3 regions of the Dellaglioa sp. BT-FLS60 genome follow, and region 2 is predicted to be linked to each of the others. Evidence: predicted binding sites of a transcription regulator. Region 2 holds the regulator's gene; each other region holds the start of a gene.
The links. Region 2 encodes CtsR, which represses protease genes until heat stress. Its sites were predicted from a motif close to TTGGTCAAAAAAGGTCAAANA; they were not measured.
Positions count from the first base shown of each region.

Region 1 (3,277 bases), 230 kb from region 2:
TCAGCACTTCCGGCGTTTGATGTCATAATGATAATCGTATCTTTAAAACTTACTGTACGGCCTTGCGAATCTGTTAAACGACCGTCTTCAAGAATTTGTAAGAACATGTGCATAACATCAGGATGTGCTTTTTCAACTTCATCTAACAAGATTAAGCTGTATGGATTACGACGAACTTGTTCAGTTAATTGACCAGCTTCTTCGTAACCAACGTAACCAGGAGGTGAACCAATCAATTTAGAAACGGAATGTTTCTCCATATATTCACTCATATCAAAACGAATCATTGATTCTTTTGTACCAAATAATTCTTTAGATAGTTGTTTTGCAAGTTCCGTTTTACCAATCCCAGTAGGGCCAACAAACAGGAAGGAACCAATTGGGCGTCCAGATTTATTGAAACCAATCCGGTTACGACGAATGGCACGAGCTACTTTGTCGATGGCAGCGTCTTGACCAATGACGCTAGCTTGAAGGGAAGTGGCTAAATTTTTCAATTGTTGCTGTTCCTTTTCCTTCAATTCACCAACAGGGATATTTGTTTTTTCTTCAATAATTTGTTCCATTTCTTTTTCAGTCACAATTGGTAATTCATCAGAATCAGTGTTGCTATCTTGTAATTCTTTGAATTTAGCGACTTGATCACGGTAGTAAGCTGCTTTTTCATAATCTTCGTCACTCAATGCAGCTTGTTTTTGTGTTTCAGCATTCTTAATTTTTTCTTCAACCAATTTTGGATCAATTGCTTTAATGGTCAAATTCATTTTTGAACCTGATTCATCTAGTAAATCAATCGCCTTATCTGGTAAGAAACGATCTTGAATGTAACGGTCTGACAATGATGCGGCTGCTTCAATTGCTTCATCACTGTAATGAACATGATGGTAGGCTTCATATTTCTTTTGAATCCCTTTTAAGATAACAATTGTTTCTGCAACACTAGGCTCATCAACTTGAATAGGTTGTAAACGACGTGCAAGAGCAGCATCTTTTTCAATTTGACGATATTCATTTAAAGTGGTTGCACCCACAAGTTGTAATTCACCTCGAGCAAGGGCTGGTTTTAAGACGTTACCAGCATCCATACCGCCTTCAGCATTACCGGCGCCAACGATTTCATGAATTTCATCAATAAAGAGGATGATACTTTTATCTTCTTTTAATTCTTTCATTAATTGTTGCATGCGTTCTTCAAATTGGCCACGAATACCGGTACCTTGAACTAATGAAACAACATCTAAACGAATGACTTGTTTATTTAGTAGTTTTTGAGGAACGGCAGCGTCAACAATTTTTTGAGCTAAACCTTCAACGACGGCTGTTTTACCGACACCAGCTTCCCCAATTAAAACAGGGTTATTTTTGGTACGTCGGTTTAAAATTTCAATAATTTGATCAATTTCTTGGTCACGACCAACGACAGGGTCAATGTTTCCTGCTCGAGCTTCATCCGTTAAGTTAAGACCAAATTGGCCAAGAACGGTATCTTTACCATTATTTTTATTACCGCCGCCATTTCTACCAGTTTGGGTAGGTGGTGTTTGGTCTCTTCTTTGTGAACTGTTATTTTGGTTATTTGGTGCAATTGCGTTGAACAATTCATCAAGGTTACCAAAGCTAAATGGATCTTGTTGATTGTTGCGGATTTGACCATTGCTTAAACGGTCTTGTTCGTCTTTAAGCAATTGGTAACAATTTTGACATAAATTGTATTCTTGGTGTTGTCCATTTAAATTAGTTGATAAATGGATTGTTGCTTGATTGATTTGACAATTTTGACAGATCATATGTGTCACAACCTTTCGTATTTAATTCGTTATCGTTTATTTTATTTAAGATCAAAGTGGATTGACCATCTCTGACCTTCGATGATTATTATACAAAACTTAAAAAATTTCTGCAAGTAACTTGCCCTCACTTTTTTACATTTTATGAAGGCTAATCTATAATGAAATAGTATAGTAGATTTCAGTGAAAAGGGGTTTGAAAAATGAGTGAAGATTATAAAGCAAAGATTGATGCGTTGATTGCCGGCGAAATAGAGACCATCACCATTAATCCAGACGAATTTATGGCGTTTCAACTTGTTTGGCAAAAAGAAAAATTACGTAAGGCAATTGTTGGTAATGCACAAAGAGAAGGACAAATTATCTATAAATATGTTAGTTTAAAAAACTAAAAAAGTGGCTAAAGACTTGTATCATTTTTTAAAAAATGGTACTATTTATTTCTAGAGATTAATGTGTTTAACTTACTAATGAAAACGTGTTCTTTGCTTTTGTAAGTGGGTTGTACATTTTTCTAAAATAAAAAATATAGAACACCAAGGAGATATATAATCATGGAAAAGAAAGACTTTCACGTAATTGCAGAAACAGGTATCCACGCACGTCCAGCTACATTATTGGTACAAGCAGCAAGCAAATTTACTGCTGATGTTGCTTTGGTTTACGGAGAAAAATCAGTAAACTTAAAATCAATCATGGGTGTTATGTCATTAGGTGTTGGTCAAAACGCTGATGTTACAATCACTGCTGATGGTGCTGATGAAGCAGACGCAATCGCAGCTATTACAGAAACAATGACGAAAGAAGGACTTGCTGAATAATGTCGAAAATGTTAAAGGGGATTGCTGCTAGTGATGGTATTGCCATTGCTAAAGCATATATGTTAGTTCAACCCGATTTATCATTCTCGCAAGTAAGCATTGACAATCCAGAGTCAGAAATTAAACGTCTTGATGCTGCAGTTGCTGCATCAAGTGAAGATTTGAAAATAATCAAACAAAAAGCTGCAGAAAACCTCGGTGCTGAAGAAGCCGAGGTTTTTGAAGCTCATTTGACAATCCTTTCAGATCCTGAACTTATGGGTAACATTGGCGATAAAATCAAAAATGATAAGGTTAACGCTGAATCAGCATTGAAAGATGTAACAGATATGTTCATCTCAATGTTTGAAGGCATGACTGATAATGCTTATATGCAAGAACGTGCAGGCGATGTTCGTGATGTTACAAAACGTGTGATGAGCCATTTATTAGGCGTTTCGATTCCTAATCCTGCGCTTATTGACCAAGAAGTTGTGGTCGTTGCGCATGATTTAACACCATCGGATACTGCTCAATTAAATCGTAAATTTGTTAAGGGATTTATTACTGATGTTGGTGGACGTACGTCTCATTCTGCTATTATGTCTCGAACGCTTGAAATCCCTGCTGTTGTAGGTGCTGGTGATCCAACAATTGCAATTTCAGAAGGCGATATGGTGATTGTTGATG
Region 1 covers NZ_JBSOLI010000036.1:69,774-73,050, reverse strand. The annotation lists gene ACVQ8P_RS07610 (ATP-dependent Clp protease ATP-binding subunit) at 1-1,787, opposite strand, end outside; gene ACVQ8P_RS07605 (hypothetical protein) at 1,991-2,179, shown strand; gene ACVQ8P_RS07600 (phosphocarrier protein HPr) at 2,342-2,608, shown strand; gene ptsP (phosphoenolpyruvate--protein phosphotransferase) at 2,608-3,277, shown strand, end outside.
Region 1: the regulator CtsR is predicted to act here: its motif matches at 1,846-1,866, upstream of ACVQ8P_RS07610 (ATP-dependent Clp protease ATP-binding subunit).

Region 2 (3,277 bases):
GAGTGTGGTGGCGATAGCAAGAAGGATACACCTGTTCCCATGTCGAACACAGAAGTTAAGCTTCTTAGCGCCAAGAGTAGTTGGGGGTCGCCCCCTGCGAGGGTAGGACGTTGCCATGCTTTTTTTATTATTTGGAGGTTTAGCTCAGTTGGGAGAGCGTCTGCCTTACAAGCAGAGGGTCACAGGTTCAAGCCCTGTAACCTCCATTTGAGCCGTTAGCTCAGTTGGTAGAGCATCTGACTTTTAATCAGAGGGTCGACAGTTCGAGCCTGTCACGGCTCATTTTCAATTCCACATTTTTGCGGGTGTGGCGGAATTGGCAGACGCACTAGATTTAGGATCTAGCGTCGTAAGACGTGGGGGTTCAAGTCCCTTCACCCGCATCATTTTCAATTATGCCGACTTAGCTCAGTTGGTAGAGCACCTGATTTGTAATCAGGGGGTCGGGCGTTCGAATCGTCTAGTCGGCACCATTTTTTAATTTTTTTGCGGAAGTAGCTCAGTGGTAGAGCATCACCTTGCCAAGGTGGGGGTCGCGGGTTCGAATCCCGTCTTCCGCTTTTCAATAAATGCCGGGGTGGCGGAACTGGCAGACGCACAGGACTTAAAATCCTGCGGTGAGTGATCACCGTACCGGTTCGATTCCGGTCCTCGGCACCATTTATTGTTTTAATGCACCCATAGCGCAACTGGATAGAGTGTCTGACTACGAATCAGAAGGTTGTAGGTTCGACTCCTACTGGGTGCATATTTTCGGGAAATGGCTCAGCTTGGTAGAGCACCTGGTTTGGGACCAGGGGGTCGCAGGTTCGAATCCTGTTTTCCCGACTAATTTAAAAAAGGAATTTAAACGTAATGTTTAAATTCCTTTTTTTGTTGACCCAAGGCAAATGACTTTCATTTTTGATTTATATTTCGTATAATTAAAGTCAACATTAGTCAAACTATTTGAGGTGATGAATATGCGGGGTCAGAACATTTCTGATGTGATTGAAAAGTATTTTAAAAAAATCCTTTCGGAAGAAAAAGAAATAGTTATTAAGCGTTCCGAAGTGGCTGAATTATTTAATTGTGTGCCATCACAAATAAATTATGTTATAAATACTCGATTTACTATTCAAAATGGGTATGTGGTTGAAAGTAAACGTGGTGGCGGTGGATATATTCGGATAGAAAAAGTAAATCTTTTTGCAGATCAAGAATTTATTCAAACACTAGAAAATTTAATTGGCACGAATGTATCTCAGCAAGAAGGATATGATATTATCCAAAGTTTATATGATGAAAAAACGCTAACAAAAAAGGAATCTAATTTAATCTTAGCTACAATAAAAAAAGATGTTTTTCTTGGAATAGATACAAAATTGGAAAATATGATGCGGGCTAAAATGCTAATTAATTTAATTAATCGCTTACGATATGAAGAGTAGAAAGAGGTAATAATATGGACAATTTATTTACTCCGAGTGCAAAAGAAGTTCTTATTCGAGCACAGGAATCGGCTAAGCACTATCGTCAGCAGGCGGTTGGTACTGAACATTTACTTTTAGCTTTATCTGAAGTACAAAATGGTGTTGCAGATAAAGTGTTGAAACAATTCAATATTGATCCAGAAGATATAATGGAAGAAATTGAAAGATTTACTGGCTATGGATCATTGAGATTAACAAAAAATGATAGCTATTTACCCTATTCACCAAAGGCAAAAATGATTTTATCAATTGCTAACGATGAAGCAAAAAATTTAAATGCAAATAAGGTGGGTACGGAACATCTTTTATTGGCATTAACAAGTAATAATGAAATATTGTCTTCAAGAATAATGAGTAGTTTGAGTGCTGATATTAAACAAGTACGCAAGCTTATCTTCCGTCAGCTTGGTGTTAGTGAAGTTCAAATAAGGCAAAAAAATCGTGGAAATAAAGAAAATGCCGTACAAGGAACGCCTACTTTAGATGAATTAGCACGTGATTTAACTAAAATGGCGCGTGATAAGCAAATTGATCCTGTGATTGGTCGAGATTCTGAAGTTAAAAGATTGACTCAGGTATTAAGCCGTCGAACTAAAAATAATCCAGTGTTGATTGGTGAACCAGGTGTTGGTAAAACAGCGATTGCTGAAGGTTTTGCCCAACGATTAATTGACGGAAATGTTCCTGAAGATATGGTTGGTAAACGATTAATGATGCTTGATATGGGATCTTTAGTTGCTGGGACAAAATATCGTGGTGAATTTGAAGATCGTTTGAAGAAGATATTAAAAGAAATTTACACAACTAAAGATGTTATTTTATTCATTGATGAACTACACACACTAATTGGTGCTGGTGGTGCTGAAGGTGCGATAGATGCATCTAATATTTTGAAACCAGCATTAGCTCGTGGTGAAGTTCAAGTAATCGGTGCAACTACATTAGATGAATATCAAAAATATATTGAATCTGATGCTGCTTTGGAACGTCGTTTTGCGACGATAACAATCAAAGAACCAACTGAAGAGCAAACGGTTGCTATTTTAAAAGGACTTCGACCTAAGTATGAGGCCCATCATCATGTGCAAATTACTGATGGCGCGATTGAAGCAGCTGTTGAACTAGGGAATAGATATATTACAGATCGTTTCCTACCTGATAAAGCAATTGATTTAATGGATGAAGCAGCAGCACAAGTTCGGATTGAACGTCCAAATACGAAGTCAAAATTAAGTAAAAAGCAAGATCAACTTGATGAGTTACGTCATCAAAAAGATGAAGCTGTAAGTCAACAAGATTTTGAATTAGCAGCGGGTATTCGTACAAAAGAAATGCGTGTTAAAAAACAAGTTGAAGACTTGGAAGCTGAAAAAGTTGCTGCTGTTGAATCTAAGACAGAACATTATGATTTGAAAGTAACGAGTGAAGAAGTGGCAAACATTGTTTCTGATTGGACAGGTGTTCCACTTCAACAATTGAATAAGAGCGAAAGTGAACGCTTGATGCATCTTGAAGATGTCTTGCACGAACGTGTCATTGGACAAAATGAAGCTGTTAGTTCAATTTCAAAGGCTATTCGTCGTGCTAGAAGTGGCTTGAAGAATCCAGCCAGACCAATTGGCTCGTTTATGTTCCTTGGACCAACTGGTGTTGGTAAAACTGAATTGGCTAAGGCACTCGCTGAAGCCATGTTTGGTTCTGAAGAGGCAATGATTCGAGTAGATATGTCGGAATACATGGAAAAATACAGTACAAGTCGTTTGATTGGTTCACCACCAGGTTATGTTGGTTATGATGAAGGCGGA
Region 2 covers NZ_JBSOLI010000036.1:299,576-302,852, reverse strand. The annotation lists rRNA gene rrf (5S ribosomal RNA) at 4-119, shown strand; tRNA gene ACVQ8P_RS08825 (tRNA-Val) at 134-206, shown strand; tRNA gene ACVQ8P_RS08820 (tRNA-Lys) at 210-282, shown strand; tRNA gene ACVQ8P_RS08815 (tRNA-Leu) at 302-383, shown strand; tRNA gene ACVQ8P_RS08810 (tRNA-Thr) at 398-473, shown strand; tRNA gene ACVQ8P_RS08805 (tRNA-Gly) at 489-560, shown strand; tRNA gene ACVQ8P_RS08800 (tRNA-Leu) at 572-660, shown strand; tRNA gene ACVQ8P_RS08795 (tRNA-Arg) at 675-748, shown strand; tRNA gene ACVQ8P_RS08790 (tRNA-Pro) at 755-828, shown strand; gene ACVQ8P_RS08785 (CtsR family transcriptional regulator) at 963-1,430, shown strand; gene ACVQ8P_RS08780 (ATP-dependent Clp protease ATP-binding subunit) at 1,445-3,277, shown strand, end outside.

Region 3 (3,277 bases), 270 kb from region 2:
AGAAAAAATTGCTGATTTTCTTTCATTAATTGGCGCTACAACTGCTATGTTGAAATTTGAAGATATCAGAATTGTCCGTGATATGCGAAACTCCGTTAATCGAATGGTTAATTGTGAAACGGCTAATATGAATAAAGTTGCTGATGCTGCCAACAAACAAATTGCAAATATTGAGTTTATTGCACAATCAGTGGGATTAGGTCAATTGCCCTCTAAATTAAAAGAAGTGGCTGAAGCACGATTAGTTCATCAAGAAGTCAGTTTGAAAGAATTAGGCGATTTAGTACCCGGTGGTCCAATTTCAAAATCTGGAATTAATCATCGATTACGGAAAATTAATGATTTTGCTGAAAAAGTTCGAATTGGTGAAAAATAGCATTTTGGAAGGATAAAATATCGTGATAGAATTTAAATATGATACGCAGTTACTGTTAGAAGGCAGCACGTTGAGTGAAGATCAATTATATAGTGAAATATTGCGTCAATTTGAAGGGGATAGTTTACTCGTTGCTGGTGATTCTGATTTGATGAAACTACATTTTCATACGAATTATCCATGGGAAATTTTGGCATATTGTGCCGGACTTGGAGAAATCTTTGATATTGTTGTTGAAGATATGGTAAGACAATCTAAAGGATTAAAAGGTTAATATAAAATAATCATCTGCTTGATCGTTGGTGCCTCAGCTATCAAACAGATGATTATTTTTTTATTTTACGAAATAGGCAAAAAAAGACACTAACAAATTAAATTGTCAGTGTCTTTGAGGCTCGAAACTTATTTAAGGCCTTTTTTGTTAGTCATAATTTCATCAATCAAACCATATTCTTTTGCTTGTTCAGCAGTCATATAGTTATCACGATCTGTATCTTTATTAAGAACTTTGATATCTTGACCAGTTGCATCAGCCAAAATTTTGTTAATCAATGTTCTTGTCTTCAAGATATGTTCAGCAGCAATTTCGATTTCTGTTGCTTGACCTTGAGCGCCACCAAGTGGTTGATGAATCATAATTTCTGAGTTAGGTAATGCAAAACGTTTACCTTTTGTACCGGCAGTTGCCAATACACTGGCCATTGAAGCAGCCATACCCATAACGATTGTTTGAACATCAGCATTGATAAAGTTCATTGTATCGTAGATAGCTAAACCGGCTGAAACAGAACCACCGGGTGAGTTAATGTAAATTGAAATATCTTTTTCTGAGTCTTGGGCATCCAAGAAGAGCAATTGGGCGATAATAGCGTTTGCCATGTCGTCATTAACTTCACCTGAAAGCATGATAATTCTGTCTTTTAAAAGACGAGAATAAATATCGTATGCACGTTCGCCACCGGCAGATTGTTCGATAACTGTAGGAACTACATTCATAGTTGAAAACCTCCAAATTATTATTAATTACTTTTTTATATTAGCATTTGAACTAATGTAATGCTAGTTTAAACCCTTGGTCAAAAAAGGTCAAATAAAATGATTTGAGTATAAATAAAAAATAAGAACGGACATTTTTATTGGAAGTATCCGTTCTTATTTTCTGTTGTTGACTGCCTCATTATCGTAATAGTCAGATCTCGTGTAATCCTTTCATAATTATTTTCTTTAAATAATTATGCGATAAATTTGAGGACTAATAGCTATCTTAAGAAACATGATATATAATTAATAATGTAAGCGAAAACAAAAATACCTGACACTAATGTGAGGTGTTTAAAACAAGAAATTATTAATCCTAACTTAACCACACGAAAACGACATAAAAGTACTATAAATGTTGCTTTATCAGTGATGATGATGCGCCATGAGGGAGTCGAACCCTCAGCTCAAGAACCGGAATCTTACGTGCTATCCATTACACCAACGGCGCAGTACATTAATAGTTTAGCTGAATTACGTTGAAAAAACAAGCAACGAAATTGGAGGTCTAGAAGAAAATGGCATTTGAACAGAAATTTAAACAACAACAAACCCAAATTCAAAAATTGGCTATGACACCTGAATTGCAGCAGTCTATCAAAATGTTGCAATATAATATAGAAGATTTACAACAATTTATCACTGATAAAGTCATGGAAAACCCCTTGATTGAAGCGGTTGATGATAATCAAAGAATTCAAGCAGGTGAGTCTCGATATAAAGTGAATCTAACAACAGACGGTGATGCTGACTATATGAATTCGGTAAGTGATGATGAAGGGCAGTCTTTATTAGATTACTTGTTGGATCAAATTTATTTAACGATGCGACAGACGCCACTTAGAAAAGTTGTTCTTTATTTAGTAGATTATATTGAACAAACGGGTTATTTTAATGCGAATTTAGATGATTTAGCGGAAGAATCAGGGATACCACCTATTATGTTGATGGATGCATTAACCTTGATTCAACGTTTGGATCCACCTGGTGTTGGTGCACGAAACGTGCAAGAAAGTTTGATGTTACAGATTGATTCTGATGATTTAGCTCCTAAGATGGCATATACGGTTATTAAAGATGATTTCGATGATTTCGTTGATCGTAAATGGCAAGACATTGCAAAAAAATACCGTGTGAATGTCTCGAAAATTCAGGAAATATCGGATTTTGTTCGGACGTTATCACCTAATCCTGGCGCAGGTTTTGGGACAACTAGAATTGGGAAAATATATCCAGATTTGGTTTTAAAAAATAATAATGGTGAACCCGTGCTATATAAAGTTCGTGGGGCTCAGCCTGAAATTGTTTTCCAACAAAAATATTTTGATGATATGTCAAAAGACCAAGATCCTGAAGTGACAAAGTATCTGGCTGATAAGAAACGAGAATATGAATGGCTTGTTAGTGGATTGAAACAACGTGGTGATACTATTTTAAAAGTTGGACAATATATTTTGAAATATCAGGCAGATTTTTTCGCTGATAAATCAAAATCAATTAAACCATTACTTCTAAGAGAAGTTGCGGCTGCTTTAGATGTTCATGAATCAACGATTAGTCGAACGGTTAACGATAAATATATCGAAACGGAGTTTGGGGTTTATGAGTTAAAATCATTCTTTGGACAAGTAGCAAATAAAAATAAAAAGAATGCTGAAGAATTATCTTCAAAAGCTATCATGACAACCATTCAGACGTTGATTGATGCCGAAGAGAAGACCAAGCCCTTATCAGATCAAAAAATAGTTTTACAATTAATGAAACAAAATATCGATATTTCAAGACGGACGGTTGCTAAATATCGCGAAAACCTGAACATTCCGTCATCATCGGCAAGAAAACGCTACAAAGATTAAGAACATT
Region 3 covers NZ_JBSOLI010000036.1:32,073-35,349, reverse strand. The annotation lists gene whiA (DNA-binding protein WhiA) at 1-376, shown strand, start outside; gene ACVQ8P_RS07430 (kinase to dihydroxyacetone kinase) at 399-650, shown strand; gene clpP (ATP-dependent Clp endopeptidase proteolytic subunit ClpP) at 779-1,372, opposite strand; tRNA gene ACVQ8P_RS07420 (tRNA-Arg) at 1,794-1,865, opposite strand; gene rpoN (RNA polymerase factor sigma-54) at 1,933-3,270, shown strand.
Region 3: the regulator CtsR is predicted to act here: its motif matches at 1,449-1,469, upstream of clpP (ATP-dependent Clp endopeptidase proteolytic subunit ClpP).